DNA from 4 places in the Thioalkalivibrio sp. ALJ15 genome. Region 3 is predicted to be linked to each of the others. Evidence: riboswitches for the same ligand, from Rfam matches in the RefSeq annotation. Region 3 holds a riboswitch; each other region holds the start of a gene.
What was found. A riboswitch is a leader RNA that binds a small molecule or an ion and turns the genes downstream of it on or off. The one in region 3 is predicted to bind cobalamin.
Positions count from the first base shown of each region.

Region 1: linked by a shared signal. The riboswitch ahead of G015_RS0104730 (porin) and the one ahead of bluB (5,6-dimethylbenzimidazole synthase) in region 3 are both predicted to bind cobalamin.
Region 2: linked by a shared signal. The riboswitch ahead of G015_RS0104830 (TonB-dependent receptor domain-containing protein) and the one ahead of bluB (5,6-dimethylbenzimidazole synthase) in region 3 are both predicted to bind cobalamin.
Region 4: linked by a shared signal. The riboswitch ahead of G015_RS0109525 (TonB-dependent siderophore receptor) and the one ahead of bluB (5,6-dimethylbenzimidazole synthase) in region 3 are both predicted to bind cobalamin.

Region 1 covers NZ_KB912057.1:230,707-236,538, forward strand. Annotated here, with positions in the region: tRNA gene G015_RS0104710 (tRNA-Ala) at 1-40, opposite strand, end outside; gene gltX (glutamate--tRNA ligase) at 83-1,489, opposite strand; gene G015_RS0104720 (DUF4399 domain-containing protein) at 1,628-2,071, shown strand; gene G015_RS0104725 (cytochrome-c peroxidase) at 2,140-3,120, opposite strand; cobalamin riboswitch at 3,390-3,624, shown strand; gene G015_RS0104730 (porin) at 3,753-4,868, shown strand; gene G015_RS0104735 (cytochrome c) at 4,890-5,450, shown strand; gene cobM (precorrin-4 C(11)-methyltransferase) at 5,646-5,832, opposite strand, start outside.
Region 2 covers NZ_KB912057.1:253,091-258,922, reverse strand. Annotated here, with positions in the region: gene G015_RS0104835 (hypothetical protein) at 1-1,707, shown strand, start outside; cobalamin riboswitch at 1,753-2,002, shown strand; gene G015_RS0104830 (TonB-dependent receptor domain-containing protein) at 2,144-4,021, shown strand; gene G015_RS0104825 (cob(I)yrinic acid a,c-diamide adenosyltransferase) at 4,025-4,579, shown strand; gene G015_RS0104820 (cobaltochelatase subunit CobN) at 4,704-5,832, shown strand, end outside.
Region 3 covers NZ_KB912060.1:104,725-110,556, forward strand. Annotated here, with positions in the region: gene cobD (threonine-phosphate decarboxylase CobD) at 1-901, opposite strand, end outside; gene cbiB (adenosylcobinamide-phosphate synthase CbiB) at 990-1,892, opposite strand; gene bluB (5,6-dimethylbenzimidazole synthase) at 1,897-2,607, opposite strand; cobalamin riboswitch at 2,702-2,904, opposite strand; gene G015_RS0111790 (cobalamin-binding protein) at 3,051-3,953, shown strand; gene G015_RS0111795 (iron ABC transporter permease) at 3,960-4,931, shown strand; gene G015_RS0111800 (ABC transporter ATP-binding protein) at 4,931-5,785, shown strand; gene G015_RS0111805 (hypothetical protein) at 5,798-5,832, shown strand, end outside.
Region 4 covers NZ_KB912059.1:39,474-45,305, reverse strand. Annotated here, with positions in the region: gene G015_RS0109530 (LysR family transcriptional regulator) at 1-771, shown strand, start outside; cobalamin riboswitch at 1,290-1,543, shown strand; gene G015_RS0109525 (TonB-dependent siderophore receptor) at 1,706-3,790, shown strand; gene G015_RS0109520 (hypothetical protein) at 3,780-4,067, shown strand; gene G015_RS13670 (PepSY domain-containing protein) at 4,084-5,670, shown strand; gene G015_RS13775 (DUF3325 domain-containing protein) at 5,667-5,832, shown strand, end outside.

The DNA of each region.
Region 1 (5,832 bases), on a different contig from region 3:
GCATGCCATGCAGGCGCTCTCCCAGCTGAGCTATGGCCCCGTGTCAGGCGAGCGCGTACTGTAGCCAGCACCCCCTGGAGTGTCAACCCGCTTCCGCCGAAATTTTCTTCAGCGCCCGCTCGATCCGAGCCAGTGATCGCTCACGCCCAATCAGCACCAGGGTGTCGTCGATCGGCGGCGATACTGTGCCGCCGGTCAGGGCCACACGCAGCGGCTGCGCGACCTTGCCCAGCTTGAGATCCAGCCGCTCGCCGGTGTGCACCACGACCTCGTGCAGAGGCTCCTTCTCCCAGGCTCCCAGCGCACTGAAACCGTCATGCAGCGTCTGCAGCACCGGGAGTGCTTCGGCGGTGAGCTGCTTGCGCGCGGCCTTCTCGTCGTAGTCCTCGAACTCGCGGTAGAAGTACACGCTGTTCTCGGCCATCTCGCGAAGGGTACGCGCCCGCTCGCGCTGAGCGATCACCACGTCGCGCATCGCCGGGCCGCTGGACGGATCGATACCCAACTGACCCAGGTGCCAGCCGAACTCCAACGCCACATGGTCCGGGTCCAGGGTCTTGATGTAGTGCTGGTTGAGCCAGAGGAGCTTGTCCGGGTTGATCGCCGAGGCGGACTGGTTGACGTCCTCGATATCGAACAGGCGCACCAGTTCGTCCACCGAGAAGATCTCCTGGTCGCCGTGGGCCCAGCCCAGGCGCACCAGATAATTCAGCAGGGCCTCCGGCAGATAGCCCTCGTCGCGGTACTGCATCACCGAGACCGCCCCGTGGCGCTTGGACAGCTTGGCACCGTCCGGGCCCATGATCATCGGCAGGTGGCCGTAGCGCGGCGGTTCCACGTCCAGCGCCTTCAGGATGTTGATCTGGCGCGGGGTGTTGTTCAAGTGGTCATCGCCACGGACCACATGGGTGATCCCCATATCCATGTCGTCGACCACCACCGTCAGGTTGTAGGTTGGCGAGCCGTCGGAGCGGGCGATGATCAAGTCGTCCAGCTCGCTGTTCTGGAACGCGACCTTGCCGCGCACCATGTCGTCGACGATGGTTACCCCCTCGTCCGGCGTGCGAAAACGGATTACCGGCTCCACGCCCTCGCGCGGCTCGGTGCGCGCGCGGCAGCGACCGTCGTAGCGCGGCTTTTCCTTGCGCGCCTTCTGCTCCTCGCGCATCGCATCCAACTCTTCCTTCGTGCAGTAGCAGCGATAGGCGTGACCTGCGGCCATCAGCTGGTCGATTACCTCCTTGTACCGATCAAAACGCTCCGTCTGATAGAACGGCCCGTGATCGTAAGTCAGCCCCAGCCAGTTCATCCCCTCAAGGATCGCGTTGACCGATTCCGCATTGCTGCGCTCCAGATCGGTGTCTTCGATGCGCAGCACGAACTCGCCACCGTGGTGACGCGCATACAGCCAGGAGAACAGCGCGGTGCGGGCACCGCCAATATGGAGATAGCCGGTCGGACTGGGGGCAAAACGGGTACGAAAAGTCATGCGAAGCACTCGTTCCTGAGGAAAGTGGAATTTGAAGGCGCCTAGGGTAGCAGAACGCCGCGGGGCTGCCGCAGGGACCGCGGTCTATACTGGAGTTGGGACCACACGGATGCCCGAACGCGGGCCAAAGGAGCCTTCATGAATCCCACGCTCACCCGACTTTCCACGTTACTGGCACTGACCGGCGGCCTGGCGCTGGCCGGGAATGCCATGGCGACCGACCGCATTGCGCCACCGGACGGGGCCGAGGTTTATTTCATCAGTCCACAGGATGGCGAAACGCTCGAAAGTCCAGTGCGTGTCCAGATGGGCCTGCGCGGCATGGGTGTCGCGCCGGCCGGCGTGGAGATGGACAACACCGGCCACCACCACCTGCTGGTGAACAAGCCACTCGACGAGGTGGACCTGGATGCCTCGCTGCCCTTCTCCGACCACAAGCGTCATTTCGGTGGTGGACAGACCGAGGGCGAGCTGGAACTGGAACCCGGCGAGTACACCCTGCAGTTGCTGTTCATGGACTACCGCCACATTAGCTTCGACCCACCGGTTGTGTCCGAAAAGATCACTATCACGGTCGAATAAACGCACCCACGAAAAAGCCCCCTCCGTCTCCGGAGGGGGCTTGTAACACCCGATCCCAGTGCGGCCAGTTACGGCAGCGCGGGGATATCGAAGCGCGGCATCTCGCCGGTCAGTGCGTGCATGAAGGCCTCGATGTCCGCGACCTCGTCATCGCTGAACTCCATGCCCAGCATCTCCTGCCCCATGATGCGGATCGCCTCGTCCAGCGTCGCGGTCTCGCCGTTGTTCATGTAGGGGTAGGTCAGCGCCACATTGCGCAGCGTCGGGGTCTTGAACGCGAACTTGTCGGCCTCATCGCCCGTGACCAGATAGCGGCCCTTGTCTTCCGAGCCCGGCACCTGGATGCGATGGAAGTTGCTGTCGGTCAACGCCGGTCCGCTGTGGCAGGCCACGCAGCCGTTATCGGCGAACAGCTTCATCCCGCGCATCTGCTGCTCGCTCATCGCACCCTCGTCCCCGACCAGCCAGCGATCCAGCGGCGAATTCGGGGTGTTCAGCGTGCGCTGGAACGTCGCCAGGGCCTTGGCCACGTGGTCGGTATTGATCACGTTGTCGCCGTCATAATCGGGATAGGCGGCCTCGAACTTCTCCTGGTACTCGTTGAACTCCTCCAGGCGCGCGATCGCCTCCTCCAGCGGCATCGCCATCTCGATCGCGTCCTGGATCGGGCCCAGGGCCTGGCCTTCCAGATCGTCCTCGCGGCCATCCCAGAACTGGGCCGTGAAGAAGCCGGAATTCAGCACGGTCGGGGTATTGCGCTCGCCAACCTGGCCGTCATGGCCCACCGCGCGCGGGATGCGGTCCGCCCAGCCCAGCGCCGGGTTGTGGCAGGTGGCGCAGGAGATCACGCCGGAGCTGGAGATGCGCGGCTCGAAGAACAGCATCTTGCCCAGCTCGATCTTCTCCTTGGTCATCGAGTTGTCCGCCGGGATCGGCGGCAGCGCCGGCAGCGGCTCGAACACGTCGCGGTACTCGGAATAGTCGGTATCGGCCACGGCCGGGGCTGCGGCCCCGAACGCGACGGCTGCACAAGCCGCCAGCGCCGTCATGCGGAATCCGGAAAGCGTTTTCATACAGGTCTCCCTTGAGTAACAGATGAGTAACAGACATCTGAGAAGCGGATATCGGCGCGAACCGAAATAGACTCGGTCCAAACCACTTAAAACCCACCCTACAGACGCGGAAACCTGGTCGCGATCAAAATCCGCCCCGGAGATGATCTGCATCAATTATCAGCCTCCAGGGGAGCCGGGTTCGCCCCCACTACACCGTTTCCCGGGATACCCGGACAAACTTGACCCCCCCTTTTCCCTCCATTACGGTTCGCCCCACTCTAGGTGCCCCGGCGCTCAGCCGCCGGGGATAATCGGGAAGCCGGTGCGCGAATCGACATTCGCAAGGCCGGCACTGCCCCCGCAACGGTAGGCGGAGACGGGCGGATCCAATGCCACTGCGGCGCATCCCCGGGATGCCCGCGGGAAGGCGATCCGCCCTGGATGCATCGCGCATCCACTTCGCGAGTCCGGAGACCGGCCTGGACGACACCCGACGCCGCGGTGGGCGGCCGAGCGGGCCAGTCCGGCGTGCTCGCATCGCCCGGCCTCCCCTGCTCCCTGTCCAGCTTCCGGCGTCGTTTCATCCACGGCGTGCGGGGTCGCGCGTCCAAGGGAGCAACCCAACAATGAACCATACCCATCTCCGACCGGGACAGCATGCCGTCCCGGCCCTGGCCACCCTGTGCCTGATGACGGCCGCGGGCATCGCGCCGGCACAAGCCGGCTTCGAATTCGGCGACGCGGAAGACGGCCTGCAGGTCACCCTGGATCCGCTGATCCAGGGCCGCTACAGCTACGAACGAGACCCGGATGGCTCCAGCAGCGAATTCGACTTCCGTCGTGCCTGGCTGGACACCTCGGGCACCCTGTTCCACCCCGATCTGAGCTTCCGCCTGCAGCCGGATTTCAGCAGCGGCGAGCTGTCCATGCGCGACATCTGGTTGCAGTACGCACTGGGTGAACACCTGGGCCTGCGGGCTGGCCAGTTTACGGTCCCCTTCGGCCTGTCGCGGGATATCGGCGGACCCAACCGCCTGTTCACCGAACTGAGCATCGCCGGCAACCAGTTCGAGGTTCCGGCCGGCCGCGACACCGGTATCGCCCTGCTGGGCGGCGCCGGCGACAACCGGGCATGGGCCATCGGCGTGTTTGACGGTCGCGGACGTCTGGATCAGCGCGACGATCGCCCCTCCACATCCGGCCACCTGTTCAGCGCGCGCGGCGCGTGGGCCCCGGTCGGCGCAGTCCCACGTGACAACACCACGTTAGGCCAGGCCGTGGAGCGCACCGTCGCCCTGGGCGCCGGCGTACAGGCCGCCAGCCGCAACCACCTGCGCGACTGGAGCCGCGGCATCGAAGACACGGTGGCCAACCAACGCGCCGACTGGATCACCGCCACCGCCGACGCGGTGGTCAAGTTCGCCCATACCTCGCTGTCGCTGGCGGCCTTCCGCCGCGATGTCTCCCCCGACCGCACCGCGAGCTACCACGACCTGGGGGCCGAACTGGAACTGGCGCAGTCGCTGCCGGTGGAGGGACTGGAGTTCGCCGCGCGCCACGCCGTATTGCGCCACGACGCAGGCGACGATCTTGGCACTGACGAGCGCTGGCAGCGTGAATGGGGTGCCGGCCTCAACTGGTATCACCGTGGCCAGCGGCACAAGACCCAACTGATGTGGCTGGACCGCGACACCGACACCTCGGACTGGGAGCTGCACCTGCAGCACCAGTTCCGCTTCTGAGAAATGACCGGGAGAATCGACATGAACTGGATGCAACCGATCCACCACCCGTTGAGAACCACCCTCTTTGCGATCCTGTTGCTGGCTGCCACCGGCAGCCCGGCCACCGCGGAGGTCACTGTCACAATGCCGGGCCCCTGGGGCGACTATGACGAGACCCTGGACGATCCGGCCAAAGTGGATGCGACCGAGGCCTTCCAGCGCTTCCGTCAGCAGAGCATGCAGGGCACCTCGGCCACCTACCGCAGCATCGAGCAGATCCTGCGTTATGACGCACCATTCGCCGAACGTCTGCCCGGTCTGGCCGAGGAACTGGCGCGCCGCGCCGACGACATCGAAACCTGGTTCGCACGCGAGACACCAGCGCGGGACGGCGAACCCGGGGCCCTGCCCGCGGCCTGGGAGGACCCGGAGTTCTCCGAGTACAAGGCAGCCTACCGCGAGGCCGCCGAACGACTGCAGCGCAAGGTGGAGTCGGCCGACGACCTGGAGAACGAAGACTTCCAGCTTCGCGCCACCGAGGCCCTGAACGGCGTGCGCCACCATTGTCTGGCCTGCCACGACAACTACCGCCGCCGCTAAACCGGCCGGGAACCAAGGGGCCGCCGCATGGCGGCCCCTTGCCGTGACCCTGATCGGGAAGAAACCGCCTTCGCCTGCAAGCAGACTCCTACAGGTTCCTGGCGATGTGGGAGCCTGCTTGCAGGCGAAAAGCCCCGTGTCCCACAACACCCACCGGCGTTATCCCTGCCTGCGGAAGATCAGGGGCGCCACCGCTTAGTCCCCGTCCATGCCGCGGTAACGGCGCACATGCGCCGGGTCGTACAGCGCGCTGTCGCGGAAATCGCCCGGGTCCAGCGCCGGGCCCACCAGGATCAGCGCCGAGCGCCGTGTGGTCAGGGCCTGCGCCCGTTCCGCGATATTCCCCAGCGTACCGCGCACCACGCTCTCGTCCGGCCAGCTG
Region 2 (5,832 bases), on a different contig from region 3:
GCGATGCAGGGGGGCTATTTCCTGGGCTTTGGCCACGCCGCCCCGGCCCAGAATTTCATCTTTTTTGCCGTCTACACGCTGCTGTTCGGGGTGATTGGCCTGCTGGCGCGGTTTATTGCCGATGCCACGCGGGGCAAGCGGCAGGAGCGCTCACGCGATCAGCTGCGCAATACGATCGACTTTTTGCCGGACCTGCTGTTCGTGACCCGCGACCTGGCGATGGCCGAGATGGCGCCGGACATGCGGCGACGCAAGGCCGCCGAGGTTCTGCTTCATGAGGTGGATATCTCGCCGGAAGGCGTCGCGGTCGCGGTGCGCGAGATGACCGGCGATACCAGCCTCGCAGCAGCGGCCGAGCAGATCGAGATCTACCGTCGGCTGGGGCTGCGCTCGCGCGTCGCGGATCTGGTGGATGCCACTGCGGATGCTCGTCTGGCCGCGCTGGAAAAACTGCACCACGATGCCTCCGAACTGGCGGATCCGCTGCGCGACCGGCTTCAGGGCGTCGCGCCAACCCGTGAGGATGGCGTCCGGCGGATCGATCAATTTCTGGACCGCCTGTTTTCAGCGGCGGACTCGGATGACCTGTCGCGCTGCTCACTGGATGATACGCAGGCCATGTTTGTACTGGCCTTCGAGATGGTCAACGGGCGGCAGATCCGGCGGCTGAGTTTCGAATGGTCGGGTGGTTGGCGGTTGGGGCATGCGCTGGATCGGCTGGAGTATCAGGGCAACCGTTTCCGCGTCGCTCAGGCGGGTGTGGTCAGTCGCCTGCGCTCGCTCGCGATGTTGCTGGCGCAAAGCCCGGCCAGTGGCCTGGATCCGCAGGTCCTGCGTTCGCCGACTCTGGGTATCGGGCGCGAGGTGCTGGATGCACTTTCGCAACTGGAACAGTCCCGCCCCGCTGTGAATTCGCCGGAAGGCCGCCTGCTGGGGCGGGCGCTGCGTCATGTCGAAGACCTGCGCGCGGCGCGGGACCAGCTCATGCAGGCGCAGAGTCGCTATACCGCCGCGGTCGAGCGCTGGGAGGCGCTGCGACGACAGCAGGTCGAGAGAAAGGGGCAGCAGAGCTGGTTCAAGCGCAGTGCGCGCGGTATCCGCGTGAGCGAAGAGGTGATCGAGCTGGCGGACGACCAGAAGCTGCGCCTGGCCGACCGGTTCTGTGAGTACCTGTCCGAGCTCGGCATCCGGCGCGAGGGCGACCTGTTCTACTTTGGTGGGCACCCACTGGATGCGGACACCGCCAAGCGCATCGGCATCCAGCTCGCACTGATTCTGGAGCCTCTGGTCGACCTGACCAACCCGAGTATCCAGCGCGCGATCTATGCGAATCCCGCCGCCTATCTCGGAGGCCTGTACGTCGGCATGAGTGCGGATGCCAAGGCGGGGTTGGGTTCGGCGATGGTGCGTATGGTGCGTCAGGATCTTAGCCGTATGGCGGAATGGCTGGCCCTGCGTCTGACGCGCATCTACCATCTGCCGCTGTCCGACTCCATGCGTGATTTCCTGGTACGGCAATATGGCGCCAATCCCGACCGCCTGGAGATGCTGGCCGCCCATCCGGTGGAGGAGGGCGCGCAGGCGGCGCCGGTGGCTTTGCGTGCCGAACGGTCGCCGGAATTTGACGCCATGCTGCAGGACAAGTCCTGGGGGCGGTTGCTCAAGAGCGGCGCACGTTATGTGCAGGCCGAGGCCCAGCGATCCTGACGCCGCGTATTTCCCGGGTCTGGTAATTTCTTGACCAACTGTGTAGGCTTTCGTGCGTTTTCTGGTGCCCCTCGGCGTGTCTCGCCGAGGGGTTAAACGGGAAGTTCGGTGAGCCCGCTACAGGTATCTGGATGCCTGCGGACGAATCCGACGCTGCCCCCGCAACGGTAATCGAGCGAGAGGCCATGACGGCCTCTGATGGTCGCGGCACACGCCACTGAACGGAATCGTTCGGGAAGGCGCCGCACCGGAACGCTCGTCAGCCCGGAGACCGGCCAGGGAATGATCGCGCGGCATGCGGCGGGCATGCGAGGCGGATGATCGGGCCTGGTCGCATAGCGGCTGTGCCCGGTCCCCCTCGTGCCTCTCTCCCCCTGCCTGCGTGGTCCCGACGAATTTACGGCGTGCGGGCGGCTCGCCGGGAGACACGGACGACATGAAACGCACAGCACTTTCCACGGCCATCCTGCTGGCCACCGGTCCCGCCCTTGCGGACACGCCGAACACCAACGACGCGCAGACGCTGGAGACCGTCCAGGTTACCGCCTCGCGAATCGCCCAGACCGTCGACGAGACGCTCGCTTCGGTGACCATCATCGACCGCGAGGAAATCGAACGCCTGCAGCCCCAGCAGTTCACCGATCTTTTAGATGGGCGCGCTGGCGTATCGGTGAGTGGTGCCGGCCCATTTGGTAAACAGTCGAGTGTGCGCGTGAGGGGTACCGAATCTGATCACCACCTGCTTTTGATCGATGGAGTTCGCATGGGCTCTGCGACCACCGGCGGGGCGAGTTGGCGGTTCCTGCCGCCGGAGGAGATCGAACGAGTGGAGATCGTGCGGGGCCCTCGAACGTCCATTTATGGGTCCGATGCCATTGGCGGCGTGACCCAGATCTTTGCCCGAGAAGGTCGAGAAGGACCGCCGAAGGTCAACGCATTTGTCGGAGGCGGAAGTTTTGACACGTGGGAGACCGGAGTCGGCGTTGCCGGCGGCACCGAGAACACGAACTACAGTTTCTCGGTTAGCCACTTCGAGACCGATGGGATTAACGTGCAGGACGACGTCGGTGACGATGACCCTGACGGTTACAAGAACACCTCGCTGGCCGGCAAGCTGTCGCATCGGCTCCCCAACGGCATCGAGCTATTCGGCAACATGCTGTATTCGGAGGGCCGCTCGGAATACGATGCGGACGAATTCGGCCTCGTCGACCCCGCCGACCCGGACTCTTTTGGCCGTCTGGGGCCGTATGACCGTGCCTACACGGATTTCGTGCACGCCGCCCTGCGGGCCGGTGTTCGTATTCCGGTAACCGCCCGCTGGGACTCGGAAGTCACGCTCGGGCAGTCACGGGATGAGAGTGACGATGTGACGGAAGGCGGCGTGCTTGGTGGAAGCATCGATCGATTCGATACGCGTCGGAATCAGCTGACCTGGCGCAACGATCTCCGACTTGGGGATCGCACCGACCTAGTGGCCGGAGTGGATGCCTACGAGGACCAGGTTGATGGCACCACCGATTATGACGAGGACTCGCGTTACAACGTTGGCGTGTATTCGGTCTTGCGCACCGAACTTGGCAACCACGACCTGGAAGCTTCGCTGCGTTACGACGACAACGAGCAGTTCGGTGCAAAGACCACGGGTCAGATCGCCTGGGGCATGCAGGCCACCGATGCCCTGCGCCTGCGGGCATCCTATGGGACGGCTTTCAAGGCTCCGACATTTAACGATCTTTATTTCCCAGATGTAGGGTTTTTCCGTGGCAATCCAGACTTAAATCCAGAAGAGTCAGAAACGTATGAACTCGGTGCGCGGTACTCAGCCGGTCACACGTACGTCGACGTTGCGGTGTTTGAGGCTCGCGTCGATAACCTTATTACCGGCTCCCCTCTCCCTGAAAACATCGAAGAGGCGCGGATTCGTGGGTTGGAGATCGAGGGTGGCCATGAGTTCGGTCCGTGGAATTCTCGTGCCTCGATGACGTTGTTGGATGCCGAAAACCGGGAAACCGGAAAGGAGCTGTCGCGCCGGGCGCCGGTAAGTGCGAGGTTGGATCTGGACCGAGAGTTCGGGCGGTTTTCCGTTGGAGCTACAGCCATTGCCAAGAGTCGATCGTATGACGATACCGGTAATAACGACCGACTTTCCGGTTACGGCCTGCTGAATTTGCGCGCCAGCTATCAGATCCATCGGGAATGGCAGCTCCGGGCGACGGTTAGTAATGTGCTTGATAAGGATTACGAGACCCAAGGGGGCTACAACCAGCCGGGTCGGGCCGCTTTCGTCAAGCTGCGCTACCAGCAGAGGTGATGCATGGGTAATCGACTGTCAAAGATTGCGACCCGCACGGGTGACGAAGGCCGGACTGGCCTGGGGGATGGCTCGCGGGTGGATAAGGACAGCCACCGCGTCGAGGCGTTTGGTGACGTGGACGAGCTGAACAGTGTCGTGGGCCGGGTCCTGGTCCACGATCTCCCGGAAGAGGTTCGGCGCGTGCTGGCCCTGGTTCAGCACGAGCTGTTCGACCTGGGGGCGGAGCTGGCGGTGCCGGGGCATCAGGCGCTACCGGATGCCTCTGTCGAGCGGCTCGATGTCGAGCTGGAAAGCTTCAACGCCGATCTGCCGCCGCTCGAGGAGTTCATCCTGCCGGGCGGTGGGCCGGCCACGGCCGACTGCCATATCGCCCGTACGGTATGCCGCCGTGCGGAACGTCGTCTGGTGGCGGTGAATCACCATGAGGCGCTGCGGCCGAGTTCACTGGCCTACATCAACCGCCTGTCGGATCTTCTGTTCGTGCTCTGCCGTGTGCTTGCACGTCACGAGAACGGCGCGGAAGTCCTCTGGCAGCCGGCCAACAAACGCGGCTGATTGCATCTGCCGTTGCTGGTTTTCGGGTGCCGTTTCCACGGCACCTTCCTGCGTATAACGGATTGGCGACGCCACCATTGCACCGGTGGCGTCGCCCCATCGAATTTTCTTCGGGGTTTATCGCATGTCCTTCTGGAAACGCAGCCTGGTCCTGCTGATCGTCGGCCTGTGGAGCACGCCCGTATGGGCAGGGCCCCAGATCGTCGGCATCGTCTCCGAGCGCTCGGCCCCCGAGGTGGCCGCCGGTGCGCATCGATTCCTGGAGGCCGTGCCGGATGCCGAGGTGGTGCTGCGCACGCCTGAGCAGCTGGCGGACAAGTCGGACTCGTCAATCCGGGCGTTGTGGCGCGATGCCGACGCGGTGCTCGTGGCAGCGGTGTTCGGGGACCAGGCCGGTCGTCTCGAACGTCTGCTGCGCGAAGAGGCACCGGCCGCGTCAGCGCCGATCCTTGCAATCAACAGCGAACGGCGCCTGACCGCGCTGTCCCGCATCGACGGCCAGGCGGTTCTGGAGGAGCTGGACGAGGAGGCCCGGACCGAACTGACCGAGAACCCTGAAGCGGGCGAGGATCCGCGCGAGCACCTGGCCCGGCAGCAGGAGCGCTTCTCAAACCAGGCCGACTGGTTAACCGGACGTGCGTTCTATCAGGGCCGCACACCGGAGAACATGGAGGGTCTGATGCGCTGGCTGGCCGCTCGGGGCGGGCACTCGATTGACGTGCCGGAACCGGATCCGCGCGAGACCATCCGCTATTACCGGGATGGCCAGTCGGTGGCCGACCCGGGGGATCTTGGCCTGGATGCCAGGCCGGCCGTGGCCGTGCTGGACCTGGATACCGGTGACCGTCCCGGTGACCGCGAGCTTCTGGATGCGACCTGCGAGGCGCTGGAGGCCCGGGATACCCAGTGCTTCGCGGTCCTCGCGCGCTGGGGTGGGGCCAGCCGCGAGGCAGTCGAGAACCTCGCCGCATCGGCGGCACCCGCCGAGCTGAGCGGGATCGTCAGCCTGCAGGACTTCGTAGTGGGCGGCGGTGGCAACCGCGAGGCGGTGGCCGAGGCCTTCGCCGAGCTGGATGTCCCTGTGGTCAAGGGGATTCGTCTGGCGGACGTGAGCGAGACCGAGTGGCGGCTCTCGCACGAGGGCATCCCCTGGGACAAGGTCCACTATCACGTGGCCATGCCGGAATTGCAGGGCGCCAGTCAGCCGATGGTGCTGGCGACCGCGGGCGAGCCCACGCAGGACGAACGCACTG
Region 3 (5,832 bases):
AACGCAGGCTGGCGGGGTCGTCGAAACGCCGCACCAGGATCGCCTGTCGCGCCAGCGCATCCTGAACCGCGACCGCATCATCGCGGCGCCCCCAGCGAAACAGTGCGGTGCCACCTTCGGTAGCGATTCCGTACCGCCACAGCAGCTCTTCCAACCGCGCACCCGCCGCGGTCAGGTTCGCGCGCGTCTGCTCCTGCCAGGCGCGATCCTCCAGCGCTCGGGTGGCCGCCCAGCGCGCCGGGCCAGACAGCGCCCACGGACCCAGCCGCTCCGCCAGCGCCGCCCGCAGCGCCGGCTCCGCCGCCAGGAATCCGACCCGCGCCCCGGCCAGACCGAAGAACTTGCCCAGCGACCGCAGCACCAGCAGCCCCGGGCCCAGGTCCGTGCCCGGGTCGGCCGCCAACAGGCTGTGCCGGGGGCTGGTATCCATGAAGGCCTCGTCCACCACCAGCCAGCCGCCGCGTGCCGCAAGCCCCTTATGCCAGCGCAGCAGCGTCTCCACGGTCACGCGCAGTCCAGTCGGGTTGTTCGGGTTGACCAGTACCAGCACATCCAGCTGCGGCAGGCGTGCCTCGATCGCGGCCGGCGCCGCGTCGCCAAGCGCAGGAAGCGCCTCGACCCGATGCCCGGCCATGCGCCAGGCCCGCGCGTGTTCGTTGTAACTGGGCGCGAGGAGGCCAACCCGAGCAGCCGCTGGGCGAAGCTGTGGCAGCAGCTGGATGGCCGCCTGCGAGCCCGCCAGGGGCAACAGCCCTTTGCAGCCGTAGTACCGCGCCGCGGCCGCCTCCAGACCGTCGTCGGGCTCCGGCAGGCGCGCCCAGACGTCCGCCGGGGGCATGGGCAGCGGATAGCCGTGCGGGTTGATGCCGGTAGACAGGTCCAGCCATTGCTCCGGCGCCACCCCGTAATGCCTGGCAGCTGCGCGCAGTCCGCCACCATGCACCTGGGTTAGCACGGCCCCGGTCGGTGCCGGCCGCGCTCTGTTCGGGTCAGAAGATCGCAAGGCTCACCCCGATGACAAGCACGCCCATCCACAGCGCCAGCGCCCGATCTACCAGCCCCATCGCCGCACGGATGCCGGCGGCATCCGGTGCCGCGCCCATCCCCAGGCGCGGACGCCACTGACGCTCGCCGTGATACTGGCTGGCACCGCCCAGCACCAGCCCCAGTGCGCCCGCCCCAGCGGCCATTACCGGCCCAGCGTTCGGGCTCTTCCAGGCCGCGGCCTGCTCGCCCCAGCACTGCAGGGCATCGCGAGTGCGCCCGGCCAGGGCATAGGCCAGCGCGGTCATGCGCGCCGGGACCCAGTTCAGCAGGTCATCCAGCCGCGCCGCGGTCCAGCCAAAGCGCGTGTAACGCGCATTGCGGTAGCCCCACATCGCATCCAGCGTGTTCACCAAGCGATACAGCACCACCCCCGGCGCACCGGCCACCAGGAACCAGAAAATGGTGCCGAATAGGGCATCGTTGCCGTTCTCCAGTACCGACTCCACCGCAGCGCCGCTGACCCCCGCCACATCCAGGGCCTCGCTGTCGCGGCTGACCAGCATCTGCACCTGCTGCCGCGCCTGGCCCAGATCGCCGGCCTCCAGCGCCCGGGCCACGCGCTCGGCGTGCTCGTCGAGGCTGCGCCAGCCCAGCGCCAACGCCAGTACCAGCAGCCCTACCAGCCAGACCGGCAGGAGCTGCTGCAACCAGACCGTCAGCAGCACAAAGGGCACCACCAGGACGGCCAGAAGCAGCGCGCCGCGGGCCCGACCATCGCGGTAGAACCGGGCCTCCAGGCGCTGGACCAGCAGCCCGAACCCGGCCAGCGGGTGCCAGCGGCGCGGATCGCCGATCAGGCGATCCAGCACCAGCGCACCAAGCAGCGTGAGGAACGCGATCAGCATCGGGTCATCCACTCGCTGAGGAACCGCCGGGTGCGTCGGTACGGCTGCCCCAGCGATTCTCGAACACCAGTTCGTCCAGCGACCGTCGCTGATCCCAGCCCTCGGTTTCCAGCATCGGCCGCTCGTAGAACGCATCCACATGACCCAGACAAAGGATCGCGATCGGCCAGGCCCCTTTCGGCATCCCCAGCTCCCCGGCCAGCCAGTCCGGGTCGAACAGCGACACCCAGCCCATGCCCAGGCCCTCGGCCCGGGCCGCGAGCCACAGGTTCTGGATCGCACACGCGGCGGAGCACAGGTCCATCTCCGGGATGGTGCGCCGACCCAGCACGTAGCGCTCGCGCCCATCGGTCAACGCGACCACCAGCAGCTCGCCCGCATCGCGGATACCTTCGAGCTTCAGCCGGTGCACCTCGGCGGCACGCTCGCCGCAGGCCTCGGCCGTGCGTGTCTGCTCCGCCGCCACATGCCCGTGCAACGCATCGCGCAGCCGCGCGTCGGTCACCCGCAGAAAGCGCCAGGGCTGCATGTAGCCCACGCTGGGCGCCTGGTGCGCGGCCTCCAGCAGGCGCCGCAGGGTATCGGGGTCCACCGGGTCCGGGCGGAAATGCCGCATGTCCCGGCGCTCGCCGATCACGCGATAGACCGCTGCGCGCTCCGCCGAGGCGAACGCGTTCGGATTCTCTTCTGACTGGTTGGGAGCTGGGGCCGTCATGAGGTTCCGTCGAGGCGACGGCGCGGCGAAGACACGAAGGAACAGGCTTTTAGGAACGCACCTGCGCCCTCGACCGTTGCCCGCCGCACGGTCGCAGGATGAATCACCGCCAGGCCGGTCTCCGGGCTTGCGAGCGTCGGAGGATGCCGACCGGCAGACGCCTTCCCGGGCACAGGACCCAGTGGCCAGTCTGCCGAGCGATTTACCGCTCGCTTACCGTTGCGGGGGCAGCGCCGGACTTGCACCAGCTTCCCGTTTCACCTGCCAACTGCAGGCACCTGACGAAAGCGGAGCATGATACGCGCTCAGGGTGCCCCCGACCAATTTGGGCACCAAACCATCTTGCCCTTGCTGCTATGATGAGGCGCTTTCGCTGCCCGTGCGGCGCCCCGAAAACACGGTATTGTTTACGTTACGAACAATCCACAACAGTCGGATTTTTAATGACTTTCACTTCCCTCAAACGCCAGTTAACGGCCCTTGCCGCGCTACTCCTGTGCGCGGGGCCGACACTGGCCGAACCGGTCACGGTGACCGACGATGACGATCGCGAGGTCACGCTCGACCGGCCCGCCGAACGTATCGTCAGCCTGGCCCCGCACATCACGGAAGTCCTGTTCGCCGTCGGCGCCGGAGAGCAGCTGGTCGGCGTCACGCAGCACAGCGACTTCCCGCCGGAGGCGGAGATGATCCCGCGAGTCGGTGGCTACAGCCGCATCGACCTGGAACGCGTGGTCGAAATGGACCCGGACCTGGTGGTCGCCTGGCGCAGTGGCAACTCCAGCTCGCAGATCGAGCGCCTGCGCGATCTGAGGCTGACCGTCTATGTCTCGGAACCGCGCAGTTTCGAGGGCGTGGCCACCAGCATGCGTCGCATGGCGCAGCTGGCCGGTACCGAGGAACGCGGCGAGGAGGCGGTGCAGGCCTTTCTCGACGAGATCGAGACGTTGCGGCTGGACTATTCCGACCGTGACCCGGTCCCGCTGTTCTACCAGGTCTGGGAACAGCCCCTGATGACGGTCAACGACGATCACCTGATCGGCGAGGCCATCCGCCTGTGCGGGGGCAAGAACGTGTTCGGCCACCTGGACCGCCTGGTGCCGCGCATGGACCGCGAGGCCGTGATCGAGGCCGATCCGGAGGTGATCATCGGCGGCGGCATGGGCGAGGACCGGCCGGACTGGGTAATTGCCTGGGAACAATGGGAGGACATGACTGCGGTGCAGCGCGCCAACCTGTTCTTTATCCCGCCGTCGCTGCTCCAGCGTCACACGCCGCGGATTGCCGAAGGGACCCGGCTGATGTGCGAAGAGCTGGAACGGGCCCGTTCACGCCGGGACGACTGACCAGCCGTGACGCGCTCCTTCCTCCTCGCCACGGGGGTCCTGCTCCCGGCGTCGCTGCTTGCGATCCTGATCGCGCTGGCCTATGGCAGCGTCGCCATTGCTCCCGGCGACCTGCTCGCGGTGATTCAGGGCGAAGGGAGCCGCCTGCACAACACGCTGGTACTGGAACTGCGCCTGCCACGCGCCCTGGCCGCATTCGCCGCCGGCGGGCTGCTGGGCGTCGCCGGTGCCCTGATGCAGGTGTTGCTGCGCAATCCGCTGGCCGATCCCTATGTGCTGGGCCTCTCCGGCGGGGCTTCGGTGGGTGCCCTGCTGGCCATGCTCGCGGGGCTGTCGATGTTCTCGGTCTCGGTCGCCGCATTCGCAGGCGCGCTGCTGTCCACGGTGATCGTGTTCGGCCTGGCGCACGGCACCGGCAGCTGGACGCCGACCCGATTGCTGCTGACCGGCGTGGTCGTGGCGGCCGGCTGGGGCGCCGTGATCAGCTTCCTGCTCGCCGTGAGCCCGACCGCGGAGCTGCCCGGGATGCTGTACTGGCTGATGGGCGATGTCTCCCACGCCCGCAACCCCTACCCCGCCTGGGGTGTGCTGGTGCTGGTCGTGTTGCTGGCCCTGCCGCTGGGACGGACGCTGAACGTGCTGGCGCGCGGCCCGATGCAGGCGGCCGCACTGGGCGTGGCCGTGCGGCCGGTGGAATGGACGATCTACGTCGCGGCGGCACTGATCACCGCCACGGCGGTCATGCAGGTCGGTGCGGTGGGCTTCGTCGGACTAATCGTGCCGCACATGCTCCGGCTGATCTTCGGCAACGACCAGCGCGTGATCCTGCCGGCCTCGGCACTCGGCGGCGGCATCCTGCTGACGCTGGCCGACACCCTCGCCCGTACGATGATCGCCCCGGAGCAGTTGCCCGTCGGCGTGATCACCGCGATGCTGGGCGTCCCCGTATTCCTGTTCCTGCTGTACCGGAGCCGCTGATGCCTCCGCACACTGCCGACCCCCAACGTCACGGCGACCCCCATGCGCCGGGTGCCGAGAGCGTGCACGAGGTGCCAGGGCCGGACACCCTGCTGGCCACCCACGATCTGGTCATCGACATCCCGGAACGCGCCAGCGGCTCACCCCTGGACCTGACCATCAACCCGGGACAGTGCTGGGGCATCCTCGGCCCGAACGGCGCGGGCAAGAGCACCCTGCTGCATACCCTGGCCGGGCTGCGCGCGGCCCGCACCGGAGAGATCCATGTGCAAGGCCGCCCGCTCCCTGAATACTCGCGAGCGCATCTGGCGCGCGAGCTAGGCCTGGTGTTTCAGAAGCACCACGACGGCTTCCCTGCAACAGTACTGGAGACGGCTCTGATCGGCCGCCACCCGTACCTGCGGCCCTGGGACATCGAGTCCGCCGAGGACTACGCCCAGGCCCGCGCCGCCCTGGCCCGCATGGATCTGGCGGAACTGGAGCACCGCCTGGTGGATACCCTGTCCGGTGGCGAGCGCCAGCGCCTGGCCATCGCCACCGTACTCACCCAGAACCCGCGGCTCCTGCTGCTGGACGAGCCCACCAGCCAGCTCGACCTGCACCACCAGGTGGCGGTGCTGGACCATATACGGGGCATCGCCCGGGACAACCGCGCCGCGATCCTGGTGCTGCACGACGTGAACCTGGCGGTACGCTACTGCGATCACCTGCTGCTGATGTTCCCCGACGGAAAGGCCTGCTGGGGCCCCACCCGAACCATGCTGGTGCCCTCCGCGCTGGAACGGCTGTACAACCAGCCGCTGAGCACCGGCGAGATCGACGGCCAGCCGGTCTTCATGCCGACCATCCCGTAACGAGGAATCCCGGTGGAATTCTTTCGCACCCTGCCCCTGCAAGCTGT
Region 4 (5,832 bases), on a different contig from region 3:
GCGTTGGAAGACGAACTGGGGGTGGTGCTGTTCGAACGCAGCGGCAATCAACTCCACCTCACCCCGGTGGGCGGCAGCATCGTGACCGACTGCCAGCGCCTGCAGCAAGTGGCCGGGCAGATCCACGCCCGTTGCCGGCACCACATGAGCGGTGCCGAATCGGCGTTGCGCATCGCCCGCGACGACGCCATCCCTGAGGCTACGTGGCGGGACCTGCTACGTCGCCTGAAGCACGCATTTCCGCATACCAGCGTATCCGTTTATCTGGCTCCACCCCGGGAGCTGCCGGAGCTTGTGGAACGCCAGGCCGTGGATGTGGCCTACGGCTTGATGCCCCAGTTGCTCACCGTGGGCTACCAGTGGTTTCGAGAGCTTGCAGACGTGCGCATGCTTACGGTCACCGCCACCGACCATCCACTGGCAGTCCTCCCCCGGGTCACGCAGGACGACCTCGTCGGACATACGGAGATTGTCATGGCCTATTTGGACAGGGACGGCCTGATCCCAGAGTCTCCCGACACTGACAACTACCTCGCCTTCACGCAGTACGAATTAATCCGCGACGCAGTGATCGAAGGTTCCGGCTGGGCCGATTTACCCTTTCCGCTCATCAGCAGCGCCCTGCGCCAGGAACAACTTCGCACAATCCCTCATCCGGCCGCTAAGTGGTGGAAGACCTTCTGCGTACTGGAATCCGAACAGGCCCACGGAGGTCCCGTGGTGACCTGGCTGGCCAATGAGCTGGAATCCTACCTGACCCGAATCAACTGAGAGCACGAATTCAACGGTGTCGTATTCCCCTGATCTTCTCCTGCGCCCCTGTGGCTCCGGCGCCTGTCCGATCAGCTCCGTTCTCACGTTGATGAAGAGGCGGTCGGCCACCGCATAGCCCCAGCAGTAAATTCGCCGGCTCGAAATGCAACGGACGCCATAATGCGACAGAAGATGCCGCCAGACGTCGCTGGGACACTGACCGGGTCGGTCGGCTTGCACCTAGAGCCCCGGCTCGTATTCCTGACTGTGCAGCCCCATCCCACAGCAGCGCCGCCTGGACGCGGCGCCTGCGTACCGTGATGCGCCATAAACTCCGGAACGATACGCTTCGCTGAAACTGGACCCGATTCTGCGCCATGACGTCTCCCTCAGCTGGATATGTGCTCCCAGCGTTCGACCGGCGGTGGCTCACCCAGGGAGCCTGGCTAAGTCTTCTTCCTCATCGGGAAAGAGTTGAATGGGGTTCATGAACCGCACTCAGCGCATTCTTGCGAACGTACACGCGATCCATTAACCTCCAGCGCCTTGCTTCAGGTGCCAGTCGGTTTAACCCGACTGGTTAAACGGGAAGCCGGTACGTTTGCCCCACCGAGCAAACCAGTCCGGCGCTGCCCCCGCAACGGTAGGCGAGACGGGGGTGCCGCAGAACCAAGCGGTACCCCGGGCACGGCGAAGACCACTGCGCGCAAGCGTGGGAAGGTGCCCTGCCCCCGGTCCAGGAAGGACCCGTCCGCGAGCCCGGAGACCGGCCTGAAGCATCCACGCGGCATTGCGGAGGGCTTTGCGCGGCTCGTTCTTCGGGTCCTTTCCGACGACGGACCCTGCGCCCCGGGCTGATCCACGCCCGGGGCGCAGGGTCCGTGCGTTCGCTCTCCGAGTGCCGCACCTGGCCCACAGCAGGGTGCGCGGGCGGCGCGCCGGAGAGGAAACCATGAACCATCGAAACAGCCGGCCGAATAGCCAGCCGGCAGCCCTTCCCGTTTTTCCCCGAACCCGAAAACCCATCGCGGCGCTGGCAGCACTGGGGCTGATTCCCGGGGTGTTCGCGTCGGTGGCAGCGGACACACTGGACACCTCCGGGGCCGAGACACCACGACTGGACGACGTGGTTGTCACGTCCTCACGCACCGGGAGCGCCGTGAGCGACGAACCTCAGGCGATTCAGGTCATCTCCGAGGAAGAGATCGAAAAGACGGCCGCGAACGATCTGACCGATCTGCTCAAGAAACGCGCCGGCGTCGATGTCGTGCAGTACCCAGGAATGCTCTCGGGCATCGGCATGCGCGGCTTCCGCCCCCAATTTTCCGGGATCAATCAACGCACGCTGCTGCTCTACGATGACCGGCCCGCCGGAGCGACTAACCTGTCCCTTATCAGTCCCTCCGGGATCGAGCGCATCGAGGTCCTGCGTGGTCCGGCGTCCTCGGTTTATGGCTCGTCCGCGATGGCGGGCGTAGTTAATGTCATCCCTAGGCGGAAAACCGGTCCGTGGGAGAGCCGCATCGCGCTCGGTTACGGAAGCTTCGACACCCGCGAGGCCGAGCTGGTCACCGGGGGAAGCGCAAATGAGCGCACGGACATCACTCTGGGACTAGGCGCCCGCGAGCAGCGGGACGACTTCCGCATGGGGAGTGGCGACCGACGCGATAATACTTCCTTCTCGAAGTACGATGCCAGCCTCCACGCGGGCACCATGTTGACCGACGGCTGGTGGCTGGACATGTCCCTAGAAGGCGTACTCGCGCGCGATGTCGAATCTCCGGGCGATATTGCGTATGGCACCGACCAACAAGGACAGAAGGATGTAGACCGCTACAGTGGCGAGACCCGTCTGACCGGCTATATGGGCGATCACGAGATCAGCCTGCTGATCTACGGGGCCCGCGAGGATTCCACGAATATGGAGGTGGTGGATGGCGCCCCCGAATACCGTTCCTCGAGAAACGTGGTCGACTGGCGCGGGGTGCAGATCAAGGACACCTGGCAGTGGGGTAATGCACACCGCCTGACCTTCGGCATGGATCATGAGCGGGCAGAACAGCGCGCACTTCGCTGGGACGCGGACGGCAACCGCATCGAGCCCAACTCCGCAGACAGCCGACGCGAAACCACGGGGCTGTTCGCACGGCAACAATCCCGGCTTCCCACGGATACTGTCCTAACCGTCGGCGCACGCCACGACTGGATCAAGCTGGAAATGCTCGACACGCCACACGGCACGGACTTCGAGCCCGACAGGTCACGTTTTACCAGCTTCAATCCGAGCATTGGCGCTAGTCATCCCTTGGGACAAGACTGGTACCTCCGCGGATCAGCGGGTACGGCCTTCATCGTTCCTGACGCCGGAGCCATAACGGGCCAGAGCGAACGCCAGACCCCGGCCGGCCAGACCGAGATCACTCGGGGCAACCCGGACCTGGACCCGGAAAAGAGCTTTACCTGGGACATTGGGGTCGACTATTTCGGCGGCCCGATGTCGCTTCACGCAACCTACTACAACACCCGCGTGCGTGACCGCGTGGTACGAGTCACCAGGGAGGATCCCGCCGATCCCTCGGAGCCCCGGATCTTCAGCTTTGAAAACGCCGACCGGGCGCGGTTCGAGGGGCTCGAACTCGAGACCCGCTATAGACACAACGAGATGCTCACCCTGTTCGGCAATGTCAATCACATCCTCACGGCATGGGAAGAGGCCGACGGCGAAAAACGCGACAGCCTCAATGTGGCCACCTGGAACGTGAATGCGGGCATCGACCTGGACTTCGGCCAGGTGGACGGACAGATCCTCGCGCGCTATGTCGGACCGCGCAAGGATGAGGACTGGGTCCACAACCCCGGTGAAATCGTCGAGGACGGCGGCTTCACCCTCGTCGACCTATCGGCCGGATGGGAGCCCACCCCCGACCAGCGCCTGTCAATCACGATCGAAAACGCCCTTGATCGGGATTACTTCGAGAAGCGTGGATTCCCACTTGCAGGCCGGACCATTACGGCACGGTACCGTTATGAGTTCTGATGTGCTGCATGCCAGCGCCGTGGTGCTTCGTATTTGCACCGCGGTGTTCGGCGGCTACCTGCTGGCCGTATCGCTAGGGGCCACCATGGTGCATACCCTGCCACTGCACCGGGCGGAGGCGGTCGATCTTTCAATTGCGCTGAGCTTCCTCGTCCACGCCGCCGCGGCCCTGTGGGCCTTCGCGGCGGGAACCGCAATGCGAGCCGCTGTCGGCGTCCTCGGCCCCGGCGTATTGCTGGGGCTGCTGGCACTCTTTCTCGCACCCACCGGCAGCTGATGCCCCGGAGGATCCCATGAAAGATACGTTTCGTCAGAGCATGGCCTGGCTGCATACCTGGACGGGCATCAGCCTAGGCTGGCTGCTCTACTTCATCTTTGTCACGGGCAGCATCGGCTATTTTGCCGTGGAAATCGACCAGTGGATGACACCCGAACGTTCACTGAATGGCCCCGGTGCGTCAGCTGCGGAATCAGTAGCCGTCGCCCAGGAGTATCTGCAGGAGACCGTTCCCAGTTCCGGCCGTTGGAACATCGACCCACCGGGCATCCGCGAGAACCCGGACCTGGAAATCGCCTGGCAGGACTCGAACGGCAGCCGCCAGAACCGCCTGCTGGCACCGGACACCGGCGACCCGGTCGAATATCGAGATACCGGTGGAGGCATGACCCTCTATCGGATGCATTACCAGCTGCATTATCTGCCACGTACGACTGCGTTCTGGATCGTCGGAATTGCCTCCATGGCAATGCTCGTTACACTGATCGCCGGCATCGTGATCCATCGGCGGATCATCCGGGATCTCTTCACCTTTCGGACCGGCAAGGGACAGCGTTCGTGGCTGGATGCACACAACCTGTTCAGCGTCCTGCCGCTCCCATTTCACCTGATGATTACCTGGTCCGGTCTGGTATTTCTCGGATTTACCTATATGTCCGTGATCATCTCTGCAGGTTACGGTGCCGAATCGGCGCCACAGCAAACCTTCTTCAGCGAACGCTTCCCCGGAGTGTTCCATGCCGAGGCTCATGACCAGCCGGCCGATCTGATCGAAATAAAGGGACTAGTACACCGGGCAGAAACGAAATGGGGCGACCGTTCAGTACGCCATGTCACCATTCAGAACCCGGGCGATAGTGGAGCCAGGATCGGCATCGCAAGAGACAACCACACGGTTTTCCGATCCTCGGAGCAGCTCGTTTTTGACGGCGTGACGGGCGAACTACTCGAACATTACGAGCCCCCCCTGGGCAGCGCAGGAGTCGTGCGAGATTCGCTGCTTGGGCTGCACGAAGGCCGCTTCGCCGATGCTCCTCTTCGCTGGCTGTATTTTCTGTCGGGCCTGGCCGGCGCCGCCATGATTGCCACAGGGCTGGTCCTGTGGAGCGTCAAACGCCGGTTGGCAAGGGAAACAAGACCGGACTCGACGATGGGGCCGGCCCTCGTCGAACGACTCAATGTCGCCGTCATCGTCGGCCTCCTCGTCGCTATCCTAGCCTATTTCCTGGCCAACCGGCTGCTGCCTGTCCATCTCGAGAACCGCAGTGACTGGGAAGTCCACGCGATGTTCATTACATGGGCTGCATTGATCCTGCATTCCCTTGCGCGTCCCGCGCGGCGTCTCTGGCGGGAGCAGCTGGCACTACTGGTGCTCGTCGCACTGGCCCTCCCCGTAGTCAATCTCCTTGTTACCGACCGGCACCTGGGCGTCACCCTGACCCAGGCCTCGTGGGTCATGGCCGGAACGGACCTGGCCGCACTCACTGTGGCGGGGTTGGCCGTTTACGCCTGGTACCGCGTCGGTAATGTCCGTGCTGGCTCCGAGAACACGAACATGGGCCACGCCTCTCGGGCGTCCGCGAACGAGGAGACGTCCCAATGACCAGCATCCTGACGGGCATCGCCATGACTGGCCTGGGTCACGGGGGACTGTGGTGCCTCGCGGTCGCCATGAAGCGCCATCATCAACAGGTATGGGGAGTTGACGGCCGGCTTTCCCGCAAACGGCTGTTCGCCATCGTCGGGTCACTGACGCTGCTCACGG